2 regions of the Ligilactobacillus sp. ESL1201 genome follow, and region 2 is predicted to be linked to the other one. Evidence: riboswitches for the same ligand, from Rfam matches in the RefSeq annotation. Region 2 holds a riboswitch; the other holds the start of a gene.
What was found. Region 2 has a riboswitch for thiamine pyrophosphate ahead of thiW (energy coupling factor transporter S component ThiW). Riboswitches for the same ligand answer to the same signal wherever they lie in the genome.

Region 1: another riboswitch for thiamine pyrophosphate. It lies ahead of thiM (hydroxyethylthiazole kinase); the one in region 2 lies ahead of thiW (energy coupling factor transporter S component ThiW).

Annotation. Positions count from the first base shown of each region.
Region 1 covers NZ_CP196362.1:1,236,646-1,252,227, reverse strand. The annotation lists gene ACSYSK_RS06320 (nucleoside hydrolase) at 1-816, shown strand, start outside; gene ACSYSK_RS06315 (zinc-binding alcohol dehydrogenase family protein) at 972-2,000, opposite strand; partial or broken gene ACSYSK_RS06310 (winged helix-turn-helix transcriptional regulator) at 2,134-2,487, shown strand; gene ACSYSK_RS06305 (hypothetical protein) at 2,490-2,834, shown strand; gene ACSYSK_RS06300 (aspartate kinase) at 2,908-4,272, shown strand; gene ACSYSK_RS06295 (phosphatidylglycerophosphatase A family protein) at 4,272-4,772, shown strand; gene ACSYSK_RS06290 (L-lactate dehydrogenase) at 5,236-6,171, opposite strand; gene ACSYSK_RS06285 (branched-chain amino acid aminotransferase) at 6,203-7,225, opposite strand; gene ACSYSK_RS06280 (Na+/H+ antiporter) at 7,861-9,933, shown strand; gene ACSYSK_RS06275 (hypothetical protein) at 10,106-10,402, shown strand; gene ACSYSK_RS06270 (ABC-ATPase domain-containing protein) at 10,419-12,098, shown strand; TPP riboswitch at 12,187-12,287, shown strand; gene thiM (hydroxyethylthiazole kinase) at 12,386-13,186, shown strand; gene thiD (bifunctional hydroxymethylpyrimidine kinase/phosphomethylpyrimidine kinase) at 13,186-14,001, shown strand; gene thiE (thiamine phosphate synthase) at 14,001-14,639, shown strand; gene ACSYSK_RS06250 (acyl-CoA thioesterase) at 14,752-15,174, shown strand; gene ACSYSK_RS06245 (deoxynucleoside kinase) at 15,364-15,582, opposite strand, start outside.
Region 2 covers NZ_CP196362.1:34,140-49,721, reverse strand. The annotation lists gene ACSYSK_RS00250 (threonine/serine exporter family protein) at 1-234, shown strand, start outside; gene ACSYSK_RS00245 (threonine/serine exporter family protein) at 255-713, shown strand; gene ACSYSK_RS00240 (acyl-CoA thioesterase) at 725-1,246, shown strand; gene ACSYSK_RS00235 (ornithine cyclodeaminase family protein) at 1,252-2,238, shown strand; gene ACSYSK_RS00230 (hypothetical protein) at 2,265-3,311, shown strand; gene ACSYSK_RS00225 (SDR family oxidoreductase) at 3,764-4,567, shown strand; gene ACSYSK_RS00220 (BglG family transcription antiterminator) at 4,594-6,426, shown strand; gene ACSYSK_RS00215 (transcriptional regulator GutM) at 6,426-6,938, shown strand; gene srlA (PTS glucitol/sorbitol transporter subunit IIC) at 6,941-7,507, shown strand; gene srlE (PTS glucitol/sorbitol transporter subunit IIB) at 7,521-8,513, shown strand; gene ACSYSK_RS00200 (PTS glucitol/sorbitol transporter subunit IIA) at 8,547-8,921, shown strand; gene ACSYSK_RS00195 (fructose-6-phosphate aldolase) at 8,945-9,631, shown strand; gene ACSYSK_RS00190 (TetR/AcrR family transcriptional regulator) at 9,791-10,375, opposite strand; gene ACSYSK_RS00185 (ABC transporter permease) at 10,379-11,710, opposite strand; TPP riboswitch at 11,888-11,978, shown strand; gene thiW (energy coupling factor transporter S component ThiW) at 12,067-12,579, shown strand; gene ACSYSK_RS00175 (metal-dependent hydrolase family protein) at 12,700-13,908, opposite strand; gene ACSYSK_RS00170 (metal-dependent hydrolase family protein) at 13,920-15,125, opposite strand; gene ACSYSK_RS00165 (hypothetical protein) at 15,309-15,582, shown strand, end outside.

The DNA.
Region 1 (15,582 bases), 800 kb from region 2:
GTAGGACCAGCTACGTCTGCTTCCCGTAAGATCGTCGCTCGTTTTGGTCATGCGAACCGAGCACCCCAAGATATCGCAAAATCAGATTCGCGGGCAGCACACCAATTTCCCGATGCATGGCGTTTAAGTGCCTTTTCTTTTGATGACTTTCCGTTACTCAACGAAACCGGAGGGCAAAAGATCCCGCTGGCCGCTAAACCCGCGCACTTAGACATGATCGATAAGATCAAGGCCGCAGACGGGCAAGTAACGTTAGTCATGACCGGTCCGCTGACTGATTTGGCACGGGCATTAAGGGTCGACCCAACGATCGCTACTAAGATCTCTAAGCTGTACTGGATGGGCGGGGCGTTAAACGAACACGGTAATGTTTTCGTTCCCGAACACGACGCGACGATGGAGTGGAATGCTTTTTGGGATGCTCAATCGGTTAAAACGGTTTGGGATTCACCGCTAGCAATCGAAATGGTGGCGTTAGACAGTACGGATCAAGTCCCCTTGACTAAAGAATTACGTTTACGGTGGGCTAAACAACGTAAGTATCCGGCAGTAGATCTAATCGGTCAAGGCTATTCACTGGTACATTCGTTTGAAGTCAATTCGGCTTATTATCTGTGGGATGTTTTGACCACGTTACTCAGTCGCTATCCAGAACTGGCTGCAACGACTCAAGTCAAGTGCGATGTGATCACACAAGGGCCGGCAGAAGGACGGACGTATCGAACCGAGCAGGGGCGAGAAGTGACCTTTGTGACCGACGTTGATGCGGACGCATTTTACGATAAGATCGATGAATTAGCTAAGAGCGCTAAATAATTAATTTAATAAGCAAGCTGGGAATCGCTTTGCTTAGTCTATGATCGGGTTATCATTTACGGGTACGCCAAGTAGGGCCTGAGGCAAAACTCATTGTTTTGTCTCAGGCCCCTTGCCTTATCCAATTGGTGCCTAATCTAGCTGCTAAGCGGTTGTTATTTTGACTCTGATTTACGGCTAACTACTACTTTACCGCACATGTGCCCTTCTTGGACTAATTGATGTGCTTGGCGTAAATTAGCGGCAGTTAACGGACTGAAAACCTGGGTGACGGTACTGCGTAATTTGCCAGTATCTAATAAGTTAGCGGCTAAATTTAAGATCTCTTGTTGGCTACGTTCCTTAAAATGGTAAAACGATTTGGCAAACATCCATTCCCAGCTAAAAGTAACGCGTTTGCGTGTCAGCTGTTGTAAGTCAAGCGGCTTTTTATTTTCGGTGATCGCCGCGATCCAGCCATCTGGTTTGATGAGACGAGCCATTTCAGTAAAATGAGCGTCTAAGTTGCTCAAGCCTAAAATATAATCGACCGTGTCGTAGCCGCAAGCGTGCAGTTGTGAAACTAAATCGCGGTGGTGGTCGACAACCAGGTCGGCCCCAAGTTTAGTACACCACTCGCGGGTTTGAGGTCTAGAAGCAGTTGCAATTACTGTTAGTCCCGCTAGTTTGGCTAACTGAATAGCGACTGAGCCCACGCCGCCGGCACCGTTAATAATCAGTAACGTTTTGCCGTGATTGAGTTCAGGCTGGTCGAAGCGTAACGGTAATTTTTCAAATAACGCTTCGTAAGCCGTTAAAGTTGTTAGGGGCATGGCCGCACTTTGAGCAGCTGTTAGAGTTTGGGGCGCGTGGCCTACGATGCGTTCGTCGACTAACTGATACTGACTATTACTGCCGGGGCGTTTGAAGGAGCCGGCATAAAAAACGCGCTCGCCGACCTGAAAATCGCTGACGGCCGCACCAATTGCACTGACAACTCCGCAGGCGTCAAAACCAATGACTTTGGGGTGAGCTAATTTTTGCCGCGTTGCTTGTCGGACGCCGATATCGACGGGATTGACGGACACTGCTGTGACTTCTACTAGCAAGTCGTGTCCCGTTGGAGTAGGGGTGGGGATGTCAAATGTGAATAAACTGTGGGGATCAGTGAGCGGTAAATTGTTAGTAAAACCAATTGCTTGCATGTTAGTAACTTCCTTTCTTGATCTTCATGTAGTATATTATTCTTATTTTTAGTAAGCAATACTGTAATTTTTGTAAGTATGATTTGTCATTAGTGCCAAAAAAATTTATGATGGTGTAAAAGGAAAAATAACAATGACTAAAATTAAAAAAATTTACGATTGCCAGCAGGGTTGTCCGGTGGAAAGTACGCTCCAGTTTATCGCCGGCAAGTGGAAAAGTGTGATCTTATATCACCTGATCAAACGTGATGCCGTGCGTTTTGGGTAATTAACGCGGGTGATCCCGGGCTGTTCGCAACGGATGTTGGCTTTACAGTTAAAAGAATTACTAAACGACGGCATTATCGCTAAAAAAACGTTCGCACAAAAGCCACCACGTTCCGAGTATTTTTTGACGGAGTTGGGACAAACGTTGGAACCCGTGATCCAAGCGCTGGCAAATTGGGGCGCCGGTTATAACCAGCGGCAAAAACAAAGGGAGGGCTAGCAGTGTACGAGAGAAACAACTTACGGCTAACTTATAAGAAGAAGTGTTTGGATTATCAGGCGGAACAAATCGGGTTAGCACCTAAAAGCGACTACCCGCGCTACGCGATTTTATTTAACAGTCAAGAAGAGGCCCAAAACTTCGCTAAGCTCAGTCAAAAAGCGCGGATCACCGTTAAAAATTTCTTTGGGACCTATAAAGTTTTGGCCCGCAAGGATTTTACTTACCGTCAGGCTGCGGTAGATCAGCTTTATAGCGGGATCTTAACGGTCAAACTAATACACCCGCACAATAAAAATAAAAAAGAAAACAATAAAGCGACTAACGGCAAATCCAAACACAAATGAGTTTTAGTTGAGAGTTGGTTAATTTTTTGTTAATCTATTCTTTACTAAGATTAATTTAATGGGGTGCTTAGTCATGAAGGTAGTTAAATTTGGTGGTAGTTCTTTAGCAGATGGTGGTCAGTGGCAAAAGGTATTAGCAATCGTTAAGGCGGACCCACAAAGAAAAATAGTCGTAGTTTCAGCACCGGGAAAACGGGTCGCAGCCGATGAAAAACTGACCGATCTGTTGATCAGCTTGGCTCAGCAGTTACTCGGCGGTAAAGACTACGGTAAAACGCTGGAAAACGTCAAACAAAGGTATTATCAGATCATCACCGAATTGGCTATCGGAATGGCGGCTAAGAAACTGATAGACCGGAATTTGAACGCGATGTTAACGGCTGACTACCAGGACAATGATCAGCTGTTAGACGCGTTTAAAGCGAGTGGTGAAGATAATAATGCCCAGTTGATCGCGTTGTATTTTACCCAACAGGGTCTTCCCGCGCGTTACGTCAGTCCTAAAGAAGCGGGGATCTATGTTAGTGGTCGTCCGGGACACGCGCGGGTATTACCGGAAACTTACGAGCACTTGCGCCAGTTGTCGCTTGGTGATGAGCGCTTGATCATTCCCGGCTTTTTTGGTGTAACTAAAACGGGGCAAAAGGTGACCTTTGCGCGGGGCGGTTCGGACATTACCGGAGCAGTAGTTGCTAACGGCGTGCACGCGCAGTTGTACGAGAATTTTACCGATGTCGACGCGATCTACGCCGCTAACCCGCAGATCATCGACCATCCCCAACAGATCACTCACCTGACTTACCGTGAAATGCGTGAGTTGTCTTACGCCGGATTTTCGGTATTACAACAAGAGGCGTTGCGCCCGGCGATCATGGCCGATATTCCGATCGTTGTTAAAAATACCAACAACCCCCAAGCACCGGGAACTCTGATCACCAGGAAAAATGATGACGCGACCGGAGTAGTGACGGGGATCGCGGGCAATCACGGTTTTGAGTCGATTTACATTGCTAAATATTTAATGAACGACGAAGTAGGTTTTAGTGCGCGGGCGTTAGAGTTCATGGCTAAGCATCATATTAACGTGGAACACATGCCGACCGGGATCGATGAGATGTCGATCGTTTTAAAAGAAAAGCAGGTGGTAAACGAACAAGAGTTGCTGGACCAGTTAAAACAGTATTTGCAAGCAGACGACGTGCACCGGCAAAAAAACCTGGCCTTACTGATGTTGGTAGGAGAAAAAATGCAGGATACGCTGGGAGTGGCGGCGCAAGCGATGCAGGCCTTAGCTAACGAGCAGATCAAAGTTGAATTGTTTAACCAGAGTTCATCGGGGATCAGTATTACGCTGGGGATCGCGCAAAAAGACGAGGTTAAGGCGACTAAAGCACTATACCAGACTTTTTTCACACCGGCGGTAAAGGAGAAGCGGTAATGAGAGCAGCAGATTTTAAGTATCCGGACAAAGAAGCATACAATTTTGTCACCAGTACGTTGGAAAAAAAGGGCGTAACTTGTCAAACGATCGCGCAAATTGCTTACGACTTGCAAAAAGAGTTTTATCCTAATGCCCAGATCGCGGAATTTGAAAAGGCGGCGATCAGCGTTTTACATAAACGTGAGGTATTAAATAATGCGATGGTGGCGTTGGAATTGGATCGCTTGGCGACGGCGGGCCAGTTAAGTGAGCCGCTGCAAAAAATCATCGCTAACGATGCAGGCGTTTTTGGCGTCGATGAATCGCTGGCGGTGAGCATCGCCAACATTTACGGCACGATCGGGGTTACCAATTTTGGTTATTTAGACCGGGTCAAACACGGGATCATCAAGGAATTTGATACCAGTAAAAACGGTCAGGTCAATACTTTTATCGATGATCTGATCGGGGCGCTAGCGGCGGCGGTTGCGGCTAAAATGGCGCACGAGTACGCGTAAATCAAGCTACAAAGTAAAACTGTTGCCTGGCGCAGCGTAATTAAGATTATAGTTGATAAAGTTTTAAAAAACGGGACCGGGACAAAAATTACTTTTGTCTCGGCCCCGTTTTGTTTTCCGTAAGCAATGACTTAATCGCGTTCGTCAAGCCAGCAGTCTAGGTCCTAAGGACATTGACAAACAAATCCAAGTACAGGATTTGCTTGTCAGTGCCACTTAGTCCACGACCGCTAACCGGCTTGACTCACAGCTTGTTTGATCGTGCTCCAAAAAGCAGCAGTTTGTGCCTAGCTACGTTTCAAAATAAAACCCAAGTTCGGGTTTTACTTTGAAACTAGGCTAGTGCTCGACTGCTAAGCGCTTTTTGTCCCAACTCCGTTTTTTGCCAGCCGGTATTTAATCTTGTTAGTAGATTTGTACTTTTAAATTTAAAAACGACTGGATGTCAACAACATTAATAACCTTAATAACCTTCGGGATTAGCTTCGTCGTATTTGCCTTTGATGTAGTTAGCGGAGTTTTGGAGTTTTTCTTTTTCGTCATCCGGTAGCTCTAAGTGAATCAACTGTTCGATGCCATCACTGCCAACGATTGCCGGATATGAGAGATAAACGCCGTATTCTTCACGGTAATGCGAAACTGGCATTTGAATCTTAGCGTCGCTTAAAATGGCGTTGATCAAACGCACGGCAGCAGCGGAGATCCCGTAGTTAGTGCAACCTTTGCCCTTAAGCGTCGTGAAGCCGCCGACCCGCACGCTTTGATCGAGTTCGTCTAGGTCTAAGCCCTTTTCAGCGGCTAACTTGGTGATCGGTTGGTCCATCACGTGGATCGTTGACCATGCTGAAAATTGTGAATTTCCGTGTTCGCCTAAGTTGTAGCCTTCGACCGAACGCGGGTCGACTTTTAACGCGAAGCCGACGGCCCGTTTCATCCGGGCTGAATCCAGTAGTGTCCCCGTGCCGATCACGTGATTTTGCGGCAAGCCGGTGATCTTTTGGTACATCATGGTAATCACATCACACGGATTACTGATGTTGATCAGGATGCCGTGGAAGCCGGATTCTTTAACTTTAGGTGCGACTTCGCGGACCATTTTTTGGTTGAACGGAAATTCGATAAAGCGGTCTGCGTTTTTAGTTTGGGTCTGCAAAGCGATATTGCCAGCGGCCGAAACGATGATCTCCGCGTCTTTGAGCGCGGAATAGTCGTTAACGGTGAAGTTAACGTGTGAGTTTAAATTAGCTAATGAGTCGGTAAAATCAAGAGCGTCTGCCGTTGATTTGGCTTCGTTACTGTCGATTAAAACTAAGTCGTCTGCCACTCCGGCAACGACGATGTGATGTGCGATTGCTGCGCCAACGTGGCCACAGCCGATAATTCCAATTTTTCTGGTCATTGATTGCTCCCCCTAATAATATTAATATTTTTTAGTCGATCGTTTGGATCCAGCCTTCAGGTCCCTTGCGGTCGCCGTACTGGATGTCGATCAGTTCGTTGTACAGTTTAGTCGTAACTGGGCCGGTCTTTTCTTCGCCGTAGATCACGTGTTTTTCGCCCTTGTAGGTCAATGAACCGACGGGTGAGATCACGGCGGCGGTCCCCATTGCGCCGGCTTCTGCCATTTCAAATGCTTCTGCTAACGGTATCTGGCGTTCGACTGGGTTTAAGCCCTGATGTTTAGCGACTTCGAGCAGTGAACGTTTGGTGATCGAGATTAAGATCGACTGGGATTTAGGAGTGACAAATTGTCCTTCCTTGGTGATCCCGAAGAAGTTAGCACCACCAAATTCGTCAACGTACTTGTGTTCGCGTGGATCTAAGTACAAGCAATCGGCAAAGCCCGCTTTTTTAGCTTCCATTTCAGGTAAAAGACTACTTGCATAGTTACCCGAAGTTTTGGCTTGACCAGTGCCGGCGTAAGCAGCCCGGTCGTATTTACTGATCACGTATGGGGTGGGGTTAAGGCCCTTGATATACGAACCAACGGGAGTAGCGAAGATCCTAAAGGTATATTCGTTAGCGGGATCGACGCCTAAAACTGGGGTGGTTCCGAACATATAAGGGCGAACGTATAAAGTACCACCGGTACCGTAAGGGGGAACGAATTCTTCGTTAGCCTTAACGACTTGCTTGACCGCGGCGACGAATTGGTCTTCCGGATAAGTCGGCATTACCATGCGTTGAGCAGATTTGTTCAGGCGTTGGGCGTTTAATTCCGGACGGAATAAGTTGATCTTGTTATCCTTGCGCCGGTAAGCTTTTAAGCCTTCAAAAATTTCTTGACCGTAGTGTAAAATTTCTGCCGCTTCGGACATTTCAAACGTAGATTCTGTAACTAGTTTGCCTTCTTGCCACTGACCGTCCTTATACTTAGCTTCGTAACGATAGGGTAAGTCATGATACTTAAATCCTAAATTATTCCAGTCAAGATCTGCTACTTTTTGCTTCATAGGTATTGCCTCCTAAAAATAATTTAAACTATGAATTACGGTTACGAAAACAAAAAACGCCCTATCAGTCGGTCCGAGACCAACTTGATAGGGCGTTTACCGCGGTACCACCTATTTTTCTTATGTGAACCATAAGCTTACGTGTTCATAGACACGTTCCCTGATAATGGGGGGCCGCCAATGAAAACTAATTGATTTCATCTTCATCGCTTGATTAGAGGTGAGCAGTTTTAAACCGGTGGTTTTCCTTGCAGCGAACGGAAACTCTCTGAGCCAGCACGGAATAAAACAATCCTTGTCATCGCGTTTTGTAATTACAGTTTAATTGTTTATTAATTTAAACTAATCAAAATGATATGTCAATAGTTTTGATTAATTTTTTAAATGAAAAATTAGTCTGCGTAGTAGACTGCAAAAAAGTTGCTAATTGTAGTGCAATCGGGGAAAAACAGTGCTATACTCAGGGCAGTGATATTTTTCACATAAATTTCTCTCTCTTGCCTAACCTTGCTCGAGGTTAGGTCTTTTTGTGTTACCAATATTAAAACAAACGGTAATTTTTGCCGCTTGAAAATAAATTTGTTAAAATAAAATAGTAGTTTATTTTAAATGTTCAAGGAAGGTGATCAAATAGCGTGCAAATAATCGAAATTGTGATTTTGATGGCAGTCTTAATTTTGTTTTCTAATATTATTAATCATTACCTGCCATCGATCCCTTTGAGTTTGATCCAAATCGTGTTAGGTTTGGTGACGGCTTTAAGCGGCAGGTATCAGATCAATCTGAGTTCGGATTGGTTTTTGCTGGTTTTTATCGCACCGTTGCTGTACACTGACGGGCGCTTGTTTCCCAAGCGGGAATTATGGCGGATGCGCGGGCCGATTTTAGGTAACGCGATCCTGTTGGTTTTTTTAACGACCGGCTTTGGTGGTTTTTTAATTCACGAAATGTTACCAGCGATCCCACTGATGGAGGCGTTCGCGTTGGCGGCAATCTTATCTCCGACCGACCCGATCGCCGTGCAGTCGATCGCTAAAAAAGCTAAGTTACCCGAAAGTATTATGCACCTAGTCAGCGGTGAGAGTTTGATCAACGATGCTTCGGGGCTGGTGGCTTTCAAGTATGCGTTAAGCGCAGTTTTGACGGGAACTTTTTCTCTACTCAAAGCGGGCGGCAGTTTTATTTACGTCGGGATCGTCGGGATCATCGCCGGCATTATCCTCCAGCGCTTATTAGATCTATTACAAGAAGTGTTAAAAAGAAACGGGATCGACGATGTAGTCTTTCACACCGCGATCCAAATCGTAACGCCGTTTTTAATTTATATCCTGACCGAAGAGGTCTTACACGCATCCGGTGTGATCAGCGTCGTGGCTGCGGGAGTCTTTACCAAGTTTGGCACGTCGGTCGATTACCGGCCGGAATTGAAGGTAGTGGCGACGCGGACGTGGGATGTGTTGAACTATTTTTTAAACGGCTTTGTCTTTATCTTATTAGGAAATGCCCTGCCGAACGCGACGCGTAACGTGATCGTTGGTAATCAGTTTGGAACCTTTCAGGCACTCAGTTACGCGTTTTTGACCTGGGTGATCATCTTAGCGATCAGGGTCTTGTGGTCGTATATTTACCTGATTTTTCCCAGCAAAAAAAAGCAACAGTTGTCTAAAAATCAAGGAGCGTTTCGGTCGGCGTTGCTCACCGGACTTTCAGGTGTCAGGGGCGCCGTGACGATGGCCGGGGTGTTATCGTTGCCGTTTAGGATGCCGAGTGGTGCTCCTTTTCCCGAACGTGACCTGGTGATCTTTATCGCGTCGGCGGTGATCATCTTTAGTTTGTTGGCGGCGGTGATCACGTTGCCGTTAGTCGCTAAGGATACAGTGCCGATCTTAACGCGTGGAAGCTTGATCGACGATGAACAACAAGATGAACAGCAGCCGCACTATTTAACGGAAAATGAGGCTTACCTGATCATTTTAAGGCTAGCTATTTCGAATTTAAACGAACACATAGACGAGAAAAACCAACGCGCGGGTTACGAATTGATTTTGGATTATCAGTCGATGGAACGCCAGATCGAAATGGAGATCAGAAACGACGAACAAGTCGAAAAGGCGTTAAAAAACGAGGCGCTTTTGCGGAAAGTGGCGCTTAAAGGCGAGTTAGAAACGATCGAGAAACTGCGCCAACAAAAACAGATCTCTAAGACGACTTACCAGCAGGAAAAATACCGGGTAAATCAAGATCTCAAACACGCGGCTAGGATCTCCGAACAACCTAAATTAAGTATTGTGATCGACTGGCGAGCATTGAGCAGGTTGTTCCACCATCTTTTTGGTTCGTGGACTTCGGCGCAAAAAAAGGAAGTTTTGCGTAAAGAATCGTTGATGGTCCAGCGTCAATGTGCTAAAGCGGCGATCAAGGCGTTGTCGCGTTTCGTGGCGTCTGACGAAGGACAAAAGAGTCACCGGCCGACGATTTATCACCTCGTGATCATGTACCGCAACCGGATCGAACGAATCAAAGACAAATCGAATTTTGAATTTGCGGAATACCAAAAGCAACACGATCAGTTGCACACGATGGTCCTAGGAGCACAGCGTGCGGCCGTGCAGTCGATGCTGGAATCCGGGCGGATCAACCGCAAGACTGCGGCTAAATTACGACATTATATCAATTATTCTGAAAATGCGGCGGCAATCGACGAGTAAGCCGTGAAGTTAGTCACAGATAAAAGTGGGGCTGGGGTAAAGTGATTTTGCCGCAGCCCCACTTTTGGATAGCTTGACGGACAACTGTGGTAAAAATCATTAGCTTAATTTTAATTCTTGGACTAAAATTTAGTAGTAGGCTTAACTGATTTGTCAAAGGAGTTGTTTAGTAATGAATAATTTTGAACCAGTTACATTAGAATTTACCGATAACAACAAGGAAAAACAGCAGCTCAATGCTAATTTAGTGAAGGATTTTTCGCTGAGTTTAAACACCCATTACCTACTGAGTTTTAAATCGGTGGCGCAAGCCCAGCAATTTGGACAAGACATTCAACGCAAACGCATCGAAGTTACTGACCAACAGGGGGTCACTAAGATCTACCGCGTTAAGGACTTTACGATTAGAGATGAAGATGGCAGCGGGATAGTACAAGGGGAATTGTATTTGTTAGTAGTTTTGTCGTAATGAGGAGACATTAGTTGTGGATAAATTAAAAACAGCGTTACTGAGTTTGGATCACAAGGGGTATGGTGCTTATAAATCGTTGCAGCAGACTTATCAGTGTAAATGGTACCGCTTAACGTTTGATCACGTACAAGCCGATCCGTACGCGCCGGCGTCACGGTTACATATCGAGTTGCCTAACACCAACGCAAAAATTCCCGCTGAGTTGTTGGCACGAAAAGAACAGCGTTTGGCGGTGGCGGATTTTTTGACTCGTAGTTTTGGCGCGGTCGCCGCTAAATTACAGCCTCATAGTAGTAAAAAAACGGGTGCGTTGGGGATCGTTTCTTGCGGTCCGGAAATTTTAGCGCGGACAGCCGTAGTGTTTTCCGCTACCACGATCGAAGTCCGACTGACAGCTAATTTGCCGGCGGCGGGCAGAAGGATCTTAGGCCGGGCCGCCGCGGAGTTACTGACCGAATTGTTACCGCGCATCGTGCAAAGCGCTTTGTTTTACCACAACCTCGATCAGGCTGGTTTACGCCGTCAAGTTGAATTAGTTACGACCCAAACGCAGATCAGAAAACTGATGCGTCAACACCACCTGGTAAGCTTTGTGGCCGACGGGGCCATTTTACCGCGTAAAAGTGGCGCGAGCGACCTCCCGTTAGCGACAGCCATGCCGTTTAGCTCTCCTGCATCTTTACGGGTGACATTGACTTTAGATAACGGTCAGCAGGTGACTGGCATGGGGATCAAAGAGGGCATCACGCTGATCGTAGGCGGTGGTTATCACGGTAAATCTACTCTGTTACGGGCGCTTGAAACCGGGGTATACGATCATCGTTTAGGCGACGGGCGAGAGTTAGTATTGACGGACCCGACTGCCGTTAAGGTCAGGGCCGAAGACGGTCGCAGCGTGACGAAAGCGGACCTGACTCCATTTATCAATAACATTCCCGGTAATGTTGATACTGCGAATTTTTCTACGACTAACGCCAGCGGCAGTACTTCTCAGGCGGCTAATATGCTCGAAGCTTTGGAGTGCGGGGCCCAGACGCTGTTGATCGATGAAGACACCTCGGCTACTAATTTTATGATCCGTGATAGTCAGATGCAGCAGTTGGTGGCACAAGAGCCGATCACGCCGTTTGTAGCGCAGATCAAGCCATTATTCGAACAACTCCACGTTTCGACCATTTTAGTGACGGGCGGATCGGGTGCTTATTTTGCCGTTAGCGACAGGGTGATCATGATGGATCATTACCAGGCATTAGACGTGACTAAAAAAGCCCACGAAATTGCACGAAACGCTTCTGAAACGGTGAGCGCTAGTACTAAAAATGATTTTAGCGATTTACCCGCGCGGATCCCGTTAGCCGGCAATTTTGTTGCTCACGATCGGCGTGATCGCTTTAAGGTTCATGGTAAAAATGAACTTTCGTTTGGGCACAGTCAGCTTGATTTAGCCGCTTTAGAACAGTTGTTAGATGTCAGTCAAACTAGGGGGATCGCCGCAATACTTGGGTTATTGGCCCATAAATATTTTGATGGAAATAAGACACTTAACCAAGTGCTGCGAGAAGTATACGCTGTAATAGCAGATGTTGGTGTGGCCCGGGTATTGGCGCCTAAATATCAAGGAGATGTTGCGTTACCGCGACCACAAGAAGTCGCTGCCGTGCTGAATCGCTACCGCCAATTACGGCTGCGTTAAAGATAAAAAATTAGCCAAGTGCTTTACAATTTGTCGGCTGGTGGGCTTGCGTCGCTTGGTAAATTTTGCTATGATGAACGCGATAATTAAGTTAAGCAAGGGGAGCTTTAACCGGCTGAGATAGACAAATGTCTGAACCCTTAGAACCTGTAAGTTAGTACTTGCGTAGGGATGTGCGGCTATTTCATTTGCAATTGAAGGCCTTCTCATGCCTGAGAGGCCTTTTTGCGTACAACAAACTAAAGCAATTACTACTGAAGGTGACCAGTGAAAGGAAGTCTTAGTAGATGAAGTTAGAACTATTGGATCAGATCAGGAAAGATAATCCCGTGGTGTTGAACATTTCGAATTTTGTGACCGTGCAAGACGTTGCTAACGGGATCAACGCGATCGGCGCTTCGCCTATCATGTCAGAAGAGATCAGTGAAACCGTTGAGATGATCGGGATCTGCGATGCGGTTGCGTTAAATTTGGGTTCGTTTACCACCGTGCAAATAGAACATATGCGCGCCATGGGGCTAGCTGCCAACAAGGCGGGCAAGCCGGTCGTACTCGATCCGGTTGCCGTTGGTGCGATTGCCTACCGTAAACAAGTCGCCTTAGAGTTACTAAAAGATATTAAAGTGGCGGTGATCCGGGGCAATGCCGGAGAAATTGCTGCGTTAGCGGGCTATGAGTGGAATTCTAAGGGAATCGATGCCGGTCAAGGCGATGGTGATTTGATCGAGATCGCCAACCAAGCGGCACGCAAATTTAACTGTGTGGTTTTATTGAGCGGACAGACCGATTATATCGCGGACGGGACGCAAACAGTTGCCGTGCACAACGGGACGCCGCTATTTGCCGTTCACGTTGGTTCGGGTGACATGTTATCGAGTATCGTAGCCGCATTTTTGGCGGTGAGCGGCCATGACTATTTTACCGCGGCACAAACGGCTGCACTGGTATTTGCTTGTGTCGGAGAATTAGCGGTTGGTGGTGCTACTGATATTGGTCCGGGAACTTTTACGGTCAATTTGTTAGACCAACTGACGTTAGCGACTAGTGCGCAGATCAAACAGCGGGCTAATTACGAGGAGGTCCATTAATGGAAGAACGGGTCAATTCGTTTCCCCAAGCAGTGACGATCGCAGGGACCGATTCCGGTGGTGGTGCTGGTGTCATGGCGGATTTGAAAACGATGCAGGAACGCCGCGTTTTTGGAACGGCGGTGATCGTGGCCGTGACCGCCCAAAATACTTTGGGAGTCCAACGTTCTTTAATGCTACCAGAAGAAATGGTTGCACAGCAATTCGCTTCACTAGCGGACGATTTGAGCATTAGGGCTTGTAAGACCGGCATGTTAGGAGATGCGGCCCACGTGCACTACGTTGCCAGCAACTTACAAAAATATGATTTTGGTCCCTTGACGGTCGATCCGGTGATGATCGCTAAGGGGGGCGCAGTATTATTGACTGACGATGCGATTACGGTAGTCAAAGAAGAACTCTTGCCGTTGGCGACGGTGGTAACGCCTAATTTATTGGAAGCACAGCGATTGGTGGGTGCTGAAATTAAGAGTCAGCAGGATTTTAATTTAGCCGCACGGAAACTACAGCAGTTAGGCGCTAAAAACGTCATTATTAAGGGTGGACACGCCGCTGGTCAAGACGTCGCCGACTACTTACTCTTTGCCGATGGTACCGATCTTTGGTTGAGCGCGCCGCGGATCGACACGGTGCGCACGCACGGTACGGGCGATACGCTGTCGTCTTGTTTGACCGCTGAATTGGCAAAAGGGGTTCCCTTGAAAAAAGCGGTACGCACCGCGAAAGACTTTGTACAAGCTGCGATCGCCAATACGATCCAGGTGGGCCACGGCCATGGTCCGTTAAATCACTGGGCGTACGGGGAGGCTAAATAATGTTTCAGCAAGAGATTTTACGGGCGTATTTTGTTTGCGGTACCCAAGATGTGCCACAGACTACGACCCTAGAAAAAATTGTAACTAAGGCGCTACAAGCGGGGATCAGCGCCTACCAGTTTCGCGATAAGGGAACTGGTTCACGACTAACGAGTACTGACGAGCGTGTGGCTACGGCTAAACGGTTGCGTCAGTTGTGTGCCGCTTATCACGTGCCTTTTATCGTGGATGACGACGTACAGTTGGCTAAAATGGTCAAAGCCGATGGAATTCACGTGGGGCAAAAAGACGAGCGAGTCCAAGAAGTGCTTGCTGACGTGGGTGACCAGATGTTTGTCGGGTTGTCGTGTTCTAATCGCAAAGAAGTTGCGCAGGCCAATCAAATTGCCGATATTGCTTATTATGGTTGCGGCCCGGTATTTATCACGGGTTCAAAGGCTGACGCTTCGCCTGTGATCGGACTTGCGGGACTGACTAAATTAAACGAGCTTGCTAAGCGACCAGTCGTAGCGATCGGTGGCATCAGCACGGCTAACGTTGCGGCTGTGACTCAAACTGGAGTCGCAGGTAGCGCGGTGATCTCGATGATCGCGCAGAGTACTGATATTGCTGCTAGCGTTGCTGTTTTAAAAAATTAATTACAATAATAGGAGTTGGGATGTTTTAAACGTCTCAGCTCCTATTGTTAGCTAAGCAGGAGTGTTAAACTACTTGTAGTAGTCTAATTAATTGATGATAAGGAGAAAAGCAATGCTTAAACCATACACGCATAAAGTTCAGTACTACGAAACCGATCAGATGGGGATCACTAATCACACTAATTACATTCGTTTTATGGAAGAGGCGCGCAGTGATTTTTTAGAACAGATCGGCTGGTCGTACGCTAAATTAGAGGAATCCGGGATGATCTCGCCGGTCGTTTCGGTGGCATGTAAGTATCACAAAATGACTAAGTATCCGGACATTATTCAAATAGTAACGACAATTCAAAAAGTTAAACGCGCTAAATTGACTTTGGGTTATACGATGAGTGTGGCGGGTCAGGTAGTGTGTGAGGCGACAAGTGCACACGGCTTTTTAGACCGTGACGGACGGATAGTCGATCTGGCAAAAGACCTGCCACAGTTTTACGCTAAGTTGCAGGAACTACAAGCTGTGGAAGCTGACGATTAAAATCAAGCTGCGCAGCAAGGCGGCTAGCTTACAAATCTTACCTTGCGTAGCGCGATTAAAAAAGTAAGTGAAAAGTAGCCGTGAATCAACATAGCTCTGCGACACTCCCGCAGATATTTGACACCACCAAAAAAGAGGGGTTGGGACAAAACAGAATTTTGTCCCAGCTTCCTCTTTTTTTATTATTTTTTAGTCATTTTGTTCACGCTGTTTTCGCAAACGTTTTAGGTCAGTCGGTGACAATTTGTCTAACGAGACTAATTTTTCTTCGATCTGGTCGAGTACGACGGTGCGGTCACTTTGATCTTCGACAAAATCGTAACGATCCCCGTCGATCACCAATAAAGGTGAAAGTTGGTAAGAATCTTCCCATTTTTGGTAGTATTCTAAGAGTTGGTGATAGTAACT
Region 2 (15,582 bases):
GCGCTAGCCATCGGGATCGTCGCGGTCGTCGGGGTGTGGCTGCATTTAGGCACCAACATTCATAACATCATCATCGGAGCCGTGATGCCCCTCGTTCCCGGCGTGCCGATGACAAACGCGATGCGCGATATTTTCGAAGGTAATTTGCTATCCGGCTTAGAACGACTGGTAGAATCGCTGATCATTATCTGTGCTACTGCTTTTGGTATCGGCGTGATCTTACGTTACTTCTAATTCAATAAGTGAGGGATCTTATGGCACTTTATCACCTAACTATTCAAATCTTATTCAGCTACCTGGGCACGCTGACTTTCGGCCTGTTTATCAACGTCCCCCAAAGAGCACTACACTGGTCTAGCGTGACTGGTTGTGTCGGCTGGCTGGTGTATTGGATCTTTTTAAAATTACAATGGGGCACTATTTTAGGAAATTTCGTCGCCGCGTTAGTCGTCGGTTTATTAGGAATGCTGCTGTCACTTTCCCAAAAAATGCCCAGTACGATGTTTTGCATTCCCGGGCTCGTGCCGTTAGTTCCCGGCGTGAGCGCCTATCAAGCACTGATGGATTTTATCAACCACCATTCACTGCCCGCGCTGCAACAAACCTTACACGTCGGAATGGTCACCGGCGCGATCGCATTAGGTTACGTGATCTCGCAGTTGATCTCCGAACTCGTTTACCGCAAATTTAACCAGCGTCATAAAACTAACTAAAGGAGCAAAAAATGACTTCATCTTTAACCTGCCAACAAACACTGGCTCTTACCAGCCACCGGGTACTTGCCGGCGACCTTAACGAACACGAAACGGTATATGGCGGCTTATTATTACAAATGCTCGACGGCACGGCTTCGATTTCCGCCAATAAAGTCAGCCGCAAACTCAGCGTGACGGCGGCGCTCGATAACGTGCAGTTCATCGTGCCATTTAAACTGCAAGATTCATTTTGCATCACAACTTTCGTCAGCGGGATCGGCAATCGTTCGTTAGAAGTTTTCGCCAAAATCATCGGCGAGCACCTCGCCAGTGGCGAACGTTTTATCGGCCTGACCGCTTTTTTAACTTTCGTCGTCCCGCACCAGATCATCAGCCCCCAAACGCTCGTCGCTCAAACTACCGAAGAAATGCTGGTATGTAACGGCTACGCCAACCGGCAACAACGACGCACGGAAAAACTGAAACGCCAACCCGACTTTATTGCGGGATTGAACACTACTTTACCGTGGGAAAATTCAACTAAGGAGTGAGCCAAATGCTATTTTTGAACCAAGCGCAGATCGCCCAAGCACTTTCGATGAAAGAAGCTATCGCCGCCGACAAACAGGCCCTAGCCATGTATACCGCCGGACAAGCCACCGTGCCACTGCGGACCAACATCGACATCGCTAAATACGGTGGTCAAAGTCTGTACATGCCCGCTTACGTTAACGGCGAGATCGAAGCTTCCGGCGTCAAGATCATTTCCATTTACCCGCAAAATTCACGCCACGACCTCCCGACTACGACTTCGACGATGATCACGTTAGACCCACAAACCGGCGTCGTCACCGCCTGTTTGGATGGCACCTACCTCACCCAGTTACGCACGGGTGCGGTCCAGGGAGCAGCGACTGACTTACTAGCTAGAAAAGACGCACGCAGCGCAGCTTTGATCGGCACCGGTGGCCAAGCTGCTTCCCAGCTAGCAGCCATGATCACGGTTCGTGATTTGGAAGAAGTCCGAATCTTTGACCTCGATTTTGCCAAAGCAACAGCCTTTGCCCACCGGTTGGCCGCTAAATTTGTAAACACCACCTTACGCCCCGTTCAAACCGTACAAGAATGCGTAACGGACGCCGACATCATCACAACTGTCACTACTTCTACGCAACCAACTTTTGAGGCCCAATGGGTCAAAGCTGACGCCCACATCAACGGTGTCGGTGCGTACACGCCACAGATGTGCGAAATTCCCCGCGAATTATTGCGCACAGCCGCAGTCATTTTTTGTGACACGACGGCCGGAGTACTCGCCGAAGCCGGTGACATTATGGCCCCGCTTCAAGATGGCTATCTCGCAGACGACGCGATCACCGGCGAACTAGGCCAACTGATCAACGGAGAAGTTACGGGCCGCACCAGTGCCGAACAGATCACCGTTTTTAAAACTGTTGGCTCGGCGGTCCTCGATACGGTAGTTGCTGCCAAGATCGTTGCCAACGCCCGAGAAAAACATTTGGGAACAAAAATCAAACAGTAGGGTAAATTTTATTAGGAGAAAATCAGTTGAAAATTAAAGAGATCAACGAAGCGACACAAAAATATAGCCAAAAACAATTACAAAAACTTGTCAAAGAGCTTTACAAAACTATTCCGCCAAAAATTCGTAATGAAAAACACGTCGATGATTTAATTAGCGACATGGAAAAAGCACTCGCTAAAAGCAAAGAAGCTAGGAAAAAACAAAACACGATCACCGATTTTAATGATTTTAAAGCTGAAATTGAAATCTTTATGGAAAATGCACGGCAAGGTTTTTACCTGTACTCCAATCATCATATTCCTATGGAAGAACTTCCTAAGTGGCGTTTTAAAGTTAAACGTTACCTAAAGTTACTAAGAAAGTTGCCTGTTAACGCACCTCATGGTCCACAAGCTACATACATGTTGCAGCAACTATACGAATTAATGTGTTTAGCTTGTACCCACTATATTTTCAGTACCGACGATCCATTTAAATCGATAGAGATCAGTCAAATAGACTTTTTTGATCTCTTAGTTAAACGTTACTTTGAACGGCGAATCGATCGTCCAACTATCGCTACTACAATTAAATTAGTAGTGGATAACGATACCAACGAAAAAACTTCCATGGGTGATCTTCAAACCCAGTTAGTTAATAATTTAAAAGTCATAGACTTAAAAGAAATAGCTCTGTCAGAGATCGAAAAAATACGTGACCAAAATCTTAAACGCAAAGCAGCTGAAGATGAATTATGGTTCTTTGAAGATTCCGATAAATTTACTCTTACAGACCAGATCAACTACAATAATAACTTAGTTGGTTTCAGTTTTATCATTTACCTTTCCCTCAATGAAATCAAAAAAGGGATCCGGTTTGTCAAAAAAAATGCTATGGGACCGGATGACTTACCCACCTTGATATTGCTCAATTTATTGCAGGGAGTCGAGCTCAAAAAGGAATGGTTACATGAATACGAGCAAGCTGTCGCTAAAGGAATCAAACTAAACGATATCATGAAAATTAGATACGAAATTATTAAAGACAGTGGCGACAAACTAATGAGTACTATCCCCGAATTATGGAATTAATAATACATTAATAAAGAGTGGGACCTGAGACGAATTCTACTTTGTCTCAGGTCCCTTTTTAGTATCTGTAAAATCAAGTTTTTGAGTGTTGACCGTTTAGCTTTGCAGCTTGTCTTAATTACGCTTCGCTAAGCAACAGCCTAGGTCCTAAGGACACCGAACAACAAATCCAAGTACAGGATTTGCTGTTCGGTGCCACTTAGTCCACGACTGCTAACCGCTTAGCTTTGCAGCTTGTCTTAATTACGCTTCGCTAAACAGCAGCCTGTGTCTAGCTACGGCCAACAACAAGTCCAAGCCCGACTTATTGCTGACCTAGGCTAGTCCTCGCCTGCTAACCGTTTAGCTTTGCAGCTTGTTATTAATCCACTCTTTTACCTTCCTCCCGGAAAATTTGTGGATTAATTCGTGTAAGCGTTTGTTATATTCTGATTACCAAGGAGGTTATTCATATGACACAAGATTGGTTAGATTTAACAGACAACGTCGTGATCGTTACCGGAGGCTCTTCCGGGATCGGTGCGGCGATCGTTACCGAATTACTCGCAGACGGTGCTTACGTTTACAACGCCGATCTAAAAGCAGGAAAGCAAAATGACACGCACTATTCGTTCGTTCAAACCGACGTCACTGATCCTAACGCCGTGAACGCTTTGGTCCAACAGGTATTAAACGAACACGACCACATCGACGGACTGGTCAACAATGCGGGGATCAATTTGCCCCGACTACTGGTTGACCCGCAAAAAGAACACAGCAAATTCGAATTCACCGTCGCCGATTTCACTAAAATGTTTAGTGTTAACGTCAAAAGTGTCTTCTTGTTAGGCCAGGCTGTCACCCGCCAGATGGTTAAGCAACACCACGGAGTGATCGTCAATATGTCTTCTGAAGCCGGACTAGAAGGTTCCGTCGGCCAAAGCATCTACTCCGCTACTAAAGGCGCCATCAACGGTTTTACCCGCTCATGGGCTAAGGAATTAGGTGAACACAATATCCGCGTAGTCGGTGTCGCTCCCGGTATCATGGAAGCAACCGGGCTGCGAACTCCCGCTTACGAAGAAGCCTTGGCTTACACCCGCCACAAGACGGTTGCCGACGTGCGGGCTGGCTACAAGAGTAAAAGTACCACTCCTTTAGGCAGAAGTGGACGTTTAGCAGAAGTCGCAGACCTCGTTGCCTATTATTTGTCGGAGCGTGCTAGCTACATCACCGGCGTCACGACTAACGTTGCTGGGGGTAAATCGCGCGGCTAAAAATTCAGTTATTAAGGAATGATAAGATGGATGAGCAGGATTATTCATTGCTAAACTGCTTTATCAAAAACGATTCTATTACTTTAGGCGAACTAATAGGAAAGTTCAACGTTACCCAAAAAACAATGTTAAAGCGCATCCATAAGCTCAACGAAGCACTAGCAAATAAAGCCGTGGTCCGCCGCCACGATAATCGTTTTTATTTAGTAGTCCATGACTTTTCGTACCTCAACTTGCTCCAGTCTAACGAGCTCAAAAAATCGTTAAACTTAAACGATCCTTCGAAACGCCGGGCAAGCATTTTGCTGACGTTGATCGGCGCAGACAACTTCATTACCCTAGACGAGTTATGCGACAGACTAAACGTCAGTAAAGGAACACTCAATAGCGATCTAAAAATACTGAAAAAAGCGTTACGCCCCTACTTTACGACGATCCAAGCCGTAACCAATCAGGGCATTCGCTTGCAAGTCACAGCCGACTATACTTACGCGATTTTGCTTAAAAACTTTGTCTGCGACTATTACCCGCTGGCAACTCAACTGCCACCCAAAAATGAAATCTTAGCGTTGATCACTGCGGACATTTCCGCGCCCAACAAAGAGCAGCTCTATCACAATATCGTGATCTTAGCCGCACTGATCTCTCGCCAGATCCGCCTGCGTGCACCCATTGTCGCCTACCAAGATATTTTAGCTTTCGACCAGCTGCAGCCTTTTTTACGCAACTGCGAACAGCTATTAAGGGTCAATTTAACTCAGACGGAAATTATTTTTCTCTGTTACCCGTTAGCGCTGGCCGCTAATCCCCTGATCAACAAAACTAAAATGCAAGCGGTGTTGCCCCAGATCAAAACGCTCTACCATCGCTGTATCGCTAACAAGGAGATCGACGTCCAGCTTGATTTCACCCGGATCTTTGACCAGATCAAATATCACTTGGTATTCATGATCAACCGTTCCTTATTTCACAGTAAAAGTGACGAGTTGCTCAGCGAAAGTGTGGCCGAAAAATACCCGATCGCACTCGAGTTAGCCAACAATACTACCGCATATTTTGCGCGTGAATTAAATCTAAGCATCCCGGAAATTGAAAACGACTACCTAGCGATCTACTATCAAATGGCGTTAAACGAACAAAACCAAGTCGATAACACCAATTCCGTCGCGATCGTCGGCGCGCTGAGTGCCAGTATCAAACATTTTATTTCCCAGCAACTCCGCACTATTTTTTCCGGCAAAATCGAAATCAGTTCGTTTACCACGGCAGCCGAGTTTCAACAAAGCCACCGCCAATTCCTACTGATTTTTGCGGCCGGCCCGCTGGAAACCACCGAACCGATCGTGCGGATCAACAGTATTTTTCGCAAGGACGAATTACTAGGTAAGCTTCAAGTCGCCAAGGTCCAGCGCGAATTAGCGGCGGGCAATTGTCGTTTGCAGGTTGTTTTCCCGGCTGGTGACACGAATTATTTCACGGCCACCGAAAACATGATCCAACAAGAAATCGCAACGAACCAACTACCTGCGAGTTTTTTACAGACTTGGTACCGCAAGGAAGAACAGGGAATGAATATTTTTAAAAATGGGATCGCGATCCCCCATGTCGTCGATACCTCGGGAAAAAAACGAGTATTACTAGACATCGGGATCTTTAAGCACCCAAAAAGCTATCACGGCAAAATGGTCCAGCTGATTTTTCTGATCGGGATCCCCCAAAAACTCGACCGGCAACTCAATAAAACTTTATCCGAGATCTACGATTTCATTTTTACCGTTGCGCAAAATAAAGAGATCTACCACAACTTGTTACACTACGACGACAGCCAACCGCTGACCCAAATCACGGAGGGGATCTAATGTTTATTTTCGGTTTATTTTTTGCAGGAGCCTTTTTGTTACAAGGAGCTCTAGGCTTACTGCAAGTTAAAAATTTTACCCGCAATTTTAGCAGGCTCAAAAAAACCGGCCAGCAAGTCCTGATCGGCAAAAATCCCAAACGTTTTCGCGCCGGCAGCCTAATGTTACTTGCCATCGACGCACAGGGAAATATCAAAGAAGCCCAGTTGATGAAAGGGGTCACCGTGTTTGCCGCATTCAGACCAGTTCCCCGACTGACGGGCAAAAACTTAGCGCTAGTCGCGACCGACTACGACACGCTCCACCAACTCAGCCCGATCACCCGCCAGTGCCTGCAAAACGCCTACCGCAGTTTTGTCGAGTTTCGTAACGGGCAGTTAGCCAGCAGTGAATTTGACACCCGGACTAACGTTTTTAACATGCCATTGTTCGTCCAACTCAAAAACTACAGCTTACAACTGACCCAAAAACTGCGCGCGTTCAAAATCAATCATGAAAGTGAGATGAAGTAGCTATGCATTATGTCACAGCTTTTGCCAAAGGATTCATGCACCTTTTTCAGTTAGGAGGAAAACAGTTTATCTCGTGGGTCGGCTCGATCGTCCCCGTCGTTTTGATGCTGCTGGTTTTGATGAACGCGATCATCGCCATCGTCGGCGAAGAACGCATGAATAAATTTGCCCGCGCCGCCTCCAGCAACGTGTTCATGCGTTACCTGGTTTTGCCATTTTTATCAGCGTTCATGCTGGGCAACCCGATGGCATTTACCATGGCACGCTTCTTGCCTGAATATTACAAACCCAGTTACTACGCATCACAAGCCCAATTCTGTCACACCAGTAACGGCGTATTTCCCCATATCAATCCGGCGGAATTATTTATCTGGTTGGGAATCTCACAGGGGGTGCAAAAACTCGGATTAGACACCATGGACCTGGCGATCCGCTACTTATTAGTCGGTTTAGTGATGAACTTTATCGGCGGCTGGGTCACCGATTTTACCACGGCTTACGTCTGCAAGACTACGGGCATTCAACTGTCCAAACAAGCAGATACCGGTAAGGACTTAACGACTGAATAGGGAGGCTTTTACAATGGCTTATCAAAGTATCGAAATCAAAAAAGGCTCTGGGGGTTACGGTGGGCCGCTGATCATTACCCCGACCGCCGAAAAACACCAATTTATCTACGTCACCGGCGGCAACAAACCCGATATCGTCGACAAGATCGCCCAGTTAACGGGAATGAAGGCCGTCGATGGCTTTAAAACTTCGATCCCAGACGATCAAACGGCACTAGCAATTATCGACTGCGGCGGTACGTTACGCTGCGGCATCTATCCTAAAAAGAAGATCCCGACCGTCAACATTTTAGCGACGGGCAAAAGCGGTCCCCTCGCCGAATACATCACCCCGGAAATCTACGTTTCAGCCGTGGGCGTTAACCAAATTCAGCTCACCGATAAAACGGCGACTGTCAGCGAGACCAAATCACCCGAAGAACCACAGCCTAAATACAACAGCGACCAAACGATCACTCAACAAAAAAGTAACACCAGCGCATTAGCTCGGTTCGGGATCGGCGCCGGCAAGATCATCGCGATCTTTAACCAAGCCGGTAAAAAAGCCGTCCAAACCGTGATCGAAACGATCCTGCCTTTCATGGCTTTCGTTTCCCTGCTGATTGGACTGATCGAAGGTTCTGGGCTCGGTAAATTATTCGCCAAACTGATGGTGCCAATGGCCGGCAATATTTGGGGGTTATTAGCGATCGGCTTTATCTGTTCTTTGCCATTTTTATCACCGATCCTAGGACCAGGCGCCGTGATCGGCCAGATCATCGGAACCTTGATCGGCGTTGAGATCGGTAAAGGCCACATCCCACCCCAGTACGCATTGCCGGCATTATTTGCTATCAACACGCAAAACGCCTGCGACTTTATTCCGGTTGGTTTAGGACTAGAAGAAGCCGAATCAGACACCGTCGAGGTCGGCGTGCCTTCCGTTTTGTATTCCCGTTTCTTAAACGGCGTGCCGCGGGTCTTCGTCGCTTGGTTAGCCAGCTTTGGCCTGTACCCCGGCAAATAGCCGCGCAAATTTAATTTTATTGGAGTGAGTTTAATGAAAGACCCTTTATTCACGACTAAGGTAGTCGCAATCGGTCAAGAAGCAAAACAGTTTAAAGATATCAACATGGTTATTTTATTCGGTGAAAACGCCCCGGAAGCGTTGCGTTCATCGTGTTACATCATCGAGATCGTCCCGGTGCAAGGTACGATCACCCCCGGCATGGACTTACAGATCGCTGACGAGCACTTTGAGATCACCGCCGTTGGTAACGAGGTCCAGCAAAATTTAGCCAACCTCGGGCACATCGCGATCAGTTTTGACGGCAGCACACAAGCCAAATTACCGGGAACACTCTACGCACAAAAAAAGGCTTATCCTGATATTGCGGTCGGCTCGACTATCACCATTACGGCTACTGAAAATTAATTTATCATAGAAAGGTGAGTACAATGGAATTTCTCTTAGATACCAGTGACATTGCCACGATCAAAAAATACGTCGACGTGATCCCTTTGAGCGGCATCACGACCAACCCGACGATTTTAAAGAAAAACAACACGCGCAACTTATTTCAAGATCTAAGTCAGATCAAAGAAATACTGGGAAAGCAGCGAACGTTACACGTACAAGTTGTCGGCACTACTACAGAACAGATCGTTGCCGACGCGCACACCATTTTGCAACGTTTGGGAAAAGACACCTACGTCAAAGTTCCGACCAACGAAGCCGGACTGGCCGCGATGAAAATCTTGCACAACGAAGGCGTCCACCTGACGGCCACGGCGATCTACACGGCATTTCAAGGCTACCTCGCCATCAGCGCGGGGGTCGAGTACATCGCACCTTACTACAACCGCATGGTCAATTTAAACATCGACGCCTCCCAAGTGATCGCTGGCTACGCCCAACAGATCAAACGTTCCCACGCACACACTAAGATCCTAGCAGCTAGTTTTCATACCGTCCAACAGGTTAACGAAGCACTGGAGCACGGCGCACAGGCCGTTACGATGGGACCCGACGTTTTAAAAACGGGATTGACGGCTTCGGTGATCGGTGCGGCGGTCGCAGATTTTACCGCCGACTGGCAAGCTCTTTACGGCCAAACCACGATCGCTGACATCGCTATTAAGTAGTAACTAAATTGTTAAACCAACAAAGGAGGAGTTGGGACAAAAAGTGCTGCTTTTTGGAGCACGATCAGTCTATTACTTACGGAAAACAAAAAGAGTCTAGGACAAAACTTTATTTTGTCCCAGACTCTTTTTTTAGGTTAGCTCCGTCAAAATTTTCACCTAATCGTTTTTAGCGTCTACTATTAAATGATCCACAAAAACCTGCGTATTATCCGTGAGGGACTGCTGCCCGATTTGCATATTTCCCAAATCATATTCGACAACAGAACTACCAAAGTTCATTAAAATTAAATTTAAAACTTCAGCAGAAAGATTCAAATTGGGTTTAATAAGTCCCCTGCGTTGCAATTCTGTAAAAAACTCTAGCAGCAATTGATACCGGGCAGCAAAAAAGTGCTGACTAGCGGCCACCAACTCCGGAAATTCATGTCCCTCCCTAATAGCGATAAGAAATGATTGGCGGTGACTAGCGATAAAATCCTGATATTCTGCCATGATTTGTTGCACATCAGCCCGTACATCACCCGTAATTTTAAATGACTGGGCATTGGTCTGAATTTGAGCAATATAATTATTGACCAAATACTGCAACAGGGCCTTTTTATTAGGAAAATGGCGAAATAAGGTACTTTCATTAATTCCCGCTTCTTGGGCAATTTTACGCGTAGTAGTTCCACGATACCCGTACTTGCTAGCTAATTTAGCAAAGGCACGCATAATTTTTTGCTCCGTATTATCCGACATTGCTTAACACAACTTTCTTAAATCAACAAACGGTTGTTTTTTACGGATAATTATAATAATTAAATTGATAATAATCAAACTAACCAGTAAAGTAACCTGTCCTAACAACGCGGTTTGTAAGCCACGCCCACCGTAAAAATTAATAAAATTAGCACCGATATTGTAATACATCGGTGAAATATAATGCATCAGGCGATAAAAATCATTCATTGAAGCCACTGGCAGCATGCCTGCCCCAGAAACAATTTGAATCATCGTTAAGAAAATATTTATCGTGACTCCAATTTGCCCGGCAATAAAATAAGAAACACTAGTGAAATTAAAAACAGTCCACATAAATAAGCTCTGCGTAAACCACAAAAGTCCTAAGTTTAACTGGCTTAAATTTAACATGGCACTCATAGCCCAAGAAACCAAAAAGCCATTGACAAGCGAAATTATTACATAGGCAATTTCAGTATCTAAAAAGGCTTTAAAGCGGCCAATTTGTGGCACAAATTTAGTATAAGTTCCGTACAGCAGCAAGGAAGCCATCATCGTTCCTAAAAATAATGCAATCGTCGTTAAAAAGGGAGCCATGGTATAGTTTAGCCCCTTATTATTAATGGGATTTTCATTCTTAGTAGTGATCCGAATTACCGGCTGAACTTGTCTTTGTGCTTGTTGATCAGCCTGTTGCAAGATCCCTTTTGTGGTACTTTGAACGCGATGCTTTATTTGTTTTTGCTGCTTCTGTGTTTGTTGCTTCAGTTGCGCGGCTAACTGTGCTTGCTGCTTTGGTGGGGCGGCAGCAATTTGTTGTTGGGCAATTTGCAACTTGGATTGCGCACTTGCTTTTTGTTGGTTCAGCTGCTGTTTCAGAGCAGTTAATTGGGGTTGCGCCAGTTTTACAGTCGTTTGTTTTAGCAGCAGTTGACTAGTTAAAGTCTGACTAATTCGTTGAATAACTTGATTCATAGCGGTATTGACACTAGCCGGATTGGCCTGATTAGTATAAATCTTTATTTGTGGTTGCTGGCCTCTTATCGCTTTAGTAGCAAACTGGGCAGGAATATCGACCACCAAGTATGTTTTCCGTGCATCTAAGTCGCTTTTAGCTTGCTGCAGATCAGTAGTCTGATGAACGTGGTCAAAAGGTAATTTGTGCTTAAGCTGACGCACTAACGTTTTGTTGGTGGTAGAGTTGCTGACCATGGTTACCGGCAGTTTTTCCAAATTATTAGGCATCGCCTGATACCCGGTAAAATAAATCACAAAAATCATAATTCCAAAAATTAGCGTGGCTAAAAAAGCTAAGATAACTCCACGACTAGCTAAAAAATTTTTTAATTTCATACAATAACCCTCCTCTTATGTACTACCTTGATAGTACGCGGTAACTTTTCTAAAAGCAAGTGCTTGCTTGCAAAAAAGTTAAATCATTTCCTCGTTCAAGTAAAACTTCCCCAAACTGAACATAATTAACCTGGTGTTAAATTAAATAAAGCGTTATAATGACGATTGTAATCAAATAAAAAGTCTACGGGGTGCTGGTAACAGCTGAGATGATACTCGTGAACCTGCTCTGGGTAATGCCAGCGAAGGAATAGGCGCTAAACTAAAAAATCACTGCCTATTCGTGCGTATACGAATAGGTTTTTTATTTGCGTTTGTGCTTCACCGCGCTCCGCGACTTAAAAGGGAGTAAAACAATGACTCAACAAAACGTCCGTCTCAAGAAACTAACACTGCTAGCTTTAATGGTCGCACTCGACGTGGTCTTATCGCCTATTTTGCGCATCGAGGGAATGGCGCCGATGTCTAGTGTCGTCAACGTGATCGCCGCCGTCTTATTCAGTCCGCTTTACGCTACGTTAATGGCCTTATTTTGCGGGATTTTAAGAATGCTATTATTGGGGATTCCGCCACTGGCACTGACCGGCGCGGTCTTTGGTGCCTTTTGTGCCGCTTGGGGATACCATATCACGCATAAGACGTGGGCCGCCGCGATCGGTGAGATCTTTGGCACGGGGATCATCGGCTCACTACTCTCATACCCCGTGATGGCCTGGTTTACCGGCACGACTAATGGCCTGTACTGGTTTGTTTACACCCCGCGTTTCTTGGGTGCGGGAGTAATGGGATCCGTAGTAGCGTGCTTATTATTGATTAAACTGGCTAAAACCAAGCCATTTCTTAGAGCGCAGGAGCTATTTCACAAATAAACTACAAAATAATCTGGTCACTTAGTCATTTACAAGACAAAAAAAGAAGTTGCGCTCAACTACCGCGCTAACTTCTTTTTTAGTATTCAAAATATACCGAACATTTACATTAATTATTTTTTATTTGACCTGCTGGCCGCTTTGGAAAACCCGCTTATTAGCAGTTTGGACGGCCTTAATATCTGCCAGTGGATTGGCATCTAGCATTAACATATCGGCGATCTTACCCGCAGCTAAAGTCCCCCGTTCATCATCAATGTGCAATAATTCGGCGGCATTGCGGGTCGCACAAACCAGTGCCTGTGCGTTAGTCGCCCCGATCGTCGTCAGCAATTCGATCTCGCGGGCCGTGCCGTTATCAAAACGGTTAAACGGCGTACCCGCATCGGTACCAACCGCAATTTTAACTCCCTGACGCAGGGCCTTACCCATATTTTCAAAGAAATCCTGCTTGATGCCATCGTTTTTACGCAACATATAATCAGGTAACGTCTCACGCCCATAGTCAGCAATACACTGTGGTGCATTGAGGGTCGGTACCAAAAAAATGTTGTGCTCTTTCATGTACTCACACTGCTTTTCATCGACGTAAATGCCGTGTTCGATCGAATCGACCCCGGCTTCTAGTGACAGCTGAATGCCGCGGTTACCCTGCGCGTGAGAAGCAACCGTCATGTGTTTAGAATGTGCTTCTTCGACCGCCGCTTTTAGTTCCGCACCGCTTAATTCAATATCATCGATCTCGTCGGTCGCGGACATCACGCCGCCTGTCGCCATCACCTTGATATTTTTAGCCCCGTGTTTAAATTGCACCCGCACGGCGTGGCGCATTTCGTCCACCGAATCGGTCAAATGCCCCCACTGTGCATCGCCATCGACCCCTTCGACAAAATCGCCATGGCCCCCGGTCATCGTCATCGGGCGTCCCGACCCCATAATGTGGGGTCCTTGAACTTTTCCCTGTTCCATCAACGCTGCTAATTTAATATCAATATCAAAAATACAACCGCAATCCCTGATATAGGTCACGCCGGAGTCCAGCAACAGCCGTAAGTTGTGAATAGCGTTGACCGTGCCTTCGGTCTCCGAAAAATGATCCTGCCTGCTACCAAACGGATCCATCCAGATATGCGTGTGCGCGTTGATCAGGCCGGGTAACAGGTACTTACCCGTACCGTCAATTACCTGATAATCAGCACTAACTTGAGGCTTTCCTTGCCCCATTTTGTCGATTTTACCGCTTTGGTCATCAAATGCCACCCAGCTATTTTCCTGCAACGTTTCCGTAATTCCGTCGAATAACGCCACGTTTTCAATTACCTTTTTCATCCGCTCAGCTCCTAAAATTTCTTTACACCGTGCTGGTAAACACCCTTATTTTCCTGTTGGACCGCCTTAATATCAGCCAACGGGTCTTCATCTAATACTAAAAAGTCAGCATACTTACCTTTTTCTAAGGTACCATATTCGTCTGCAATCTTCATCAATTCGGCAGCAGATTTACCAGCAGCGACTAACGCTTGGTAATTAGTAGCACCAACACGAGTCATCAACTCTAATTCAAAACCAACATCCTTAAAACCATTAAATGGAGTGCCTGAATCTGTACCAAATGAGATCTTAACCCCAGCTTTAATTGCAGCCCCAATCCGTGCAAAATAAGTTTTCAAAAATGCTTTTGCTTTATCTAGCATGTACTGTGGTAGTTTACCTTCACCATATTCAGGAATTGTGTAACCAGCAATTAACGTTGGAGTTAAGTAGATACCCTTTTCGATCATCAATTTAATATCCTCGTCTGTGATGTAAGAGCCGTGTTCGATCGAATCCACTCCCGCCACGATTGCATTGTGAATTCCGCGAGCTCCTTCAGCATGCGCAGCAACAGTCATATGTTTAGAATGAGCTTCCTCAACAGCGACTCGAATTTCCTCAACACTCAATTCCGTGTCATCAATTTGATCCGTAGCAGACATCACACCGCCTGTCGCCATCAATTTAATATTTTTGGCACCATATTTGAATGCTGTTCGCACTGCTTTACGCATTTGATCTTCGGAATCTGTCAAATAACCCCATACACCCTTACCGTCCCAACCTTCAGTAAAATCACCGTGACCGCCCGTCATTGACATCGGCCGACCGGAAGGCATGATTCGTGGTCCAACAATCGGATACGGACCGTTCTGTGCCATTTTAGCTATTTTAATATCCGCGTCAAAAACACTACCACAATCACGAATATAAGTGACTCCGGCTTTTAGTAATTCTGCCAAATTATGCAGTGAAGCAATCGTTCCTTCTGCTTCCGACAAATATTCTAGTGGCATATTGCCGTAAGGATCCATCCAAACGTGCGTATGAACGTCAATCAAGCCAGGCATTACGTACTTATTACTCAAATCAACGGTTTGTTCTGCAGTGGGAGCATTGCCCGTACCAAGCTGAGTAATTTTTCCTTGCTCATCAACTACAAACCACGCATTATCCTGCATTTTTTCCTGAACACCATCAAATAACTTAAAATTTTTATATAATGTTTCCATGCTTTTCTCCCACCTTTTTAAGTAAGCTCTTAACAAATATGTCAATTTATAATTACATTTAATTTAACATACTATCTTGTTAAAATCACTATTGTAAAATAATATTTTTTTGATATTATTAATTAATGCTAAACTTTATTGCACATTTTTATAATCGTTTTGTCATTTTAAAGGAGAAGGTCTATGAAATTTATTATCGCTTTTGGAGTTGTAATGTTGTTCATGTTTATCGGTGAATGGGTCTCGTCAGCTACCAAAGCTTACATTCCATCCGTCTTTGTCAGTGCTTTGTTATTCGTGATTGGCTACTGGACAATATTACCTAAAGATATCGTTGCTCAAGCTAGTTTCGGTCCTACATTTGCTAATGTGTGTATCTCATTGCTATTAGTTCACCTCGGTACCTTAATGAACTTAAAAGAACTGCTGCAACAATGGAAAGCCGTTTGCATCGCAC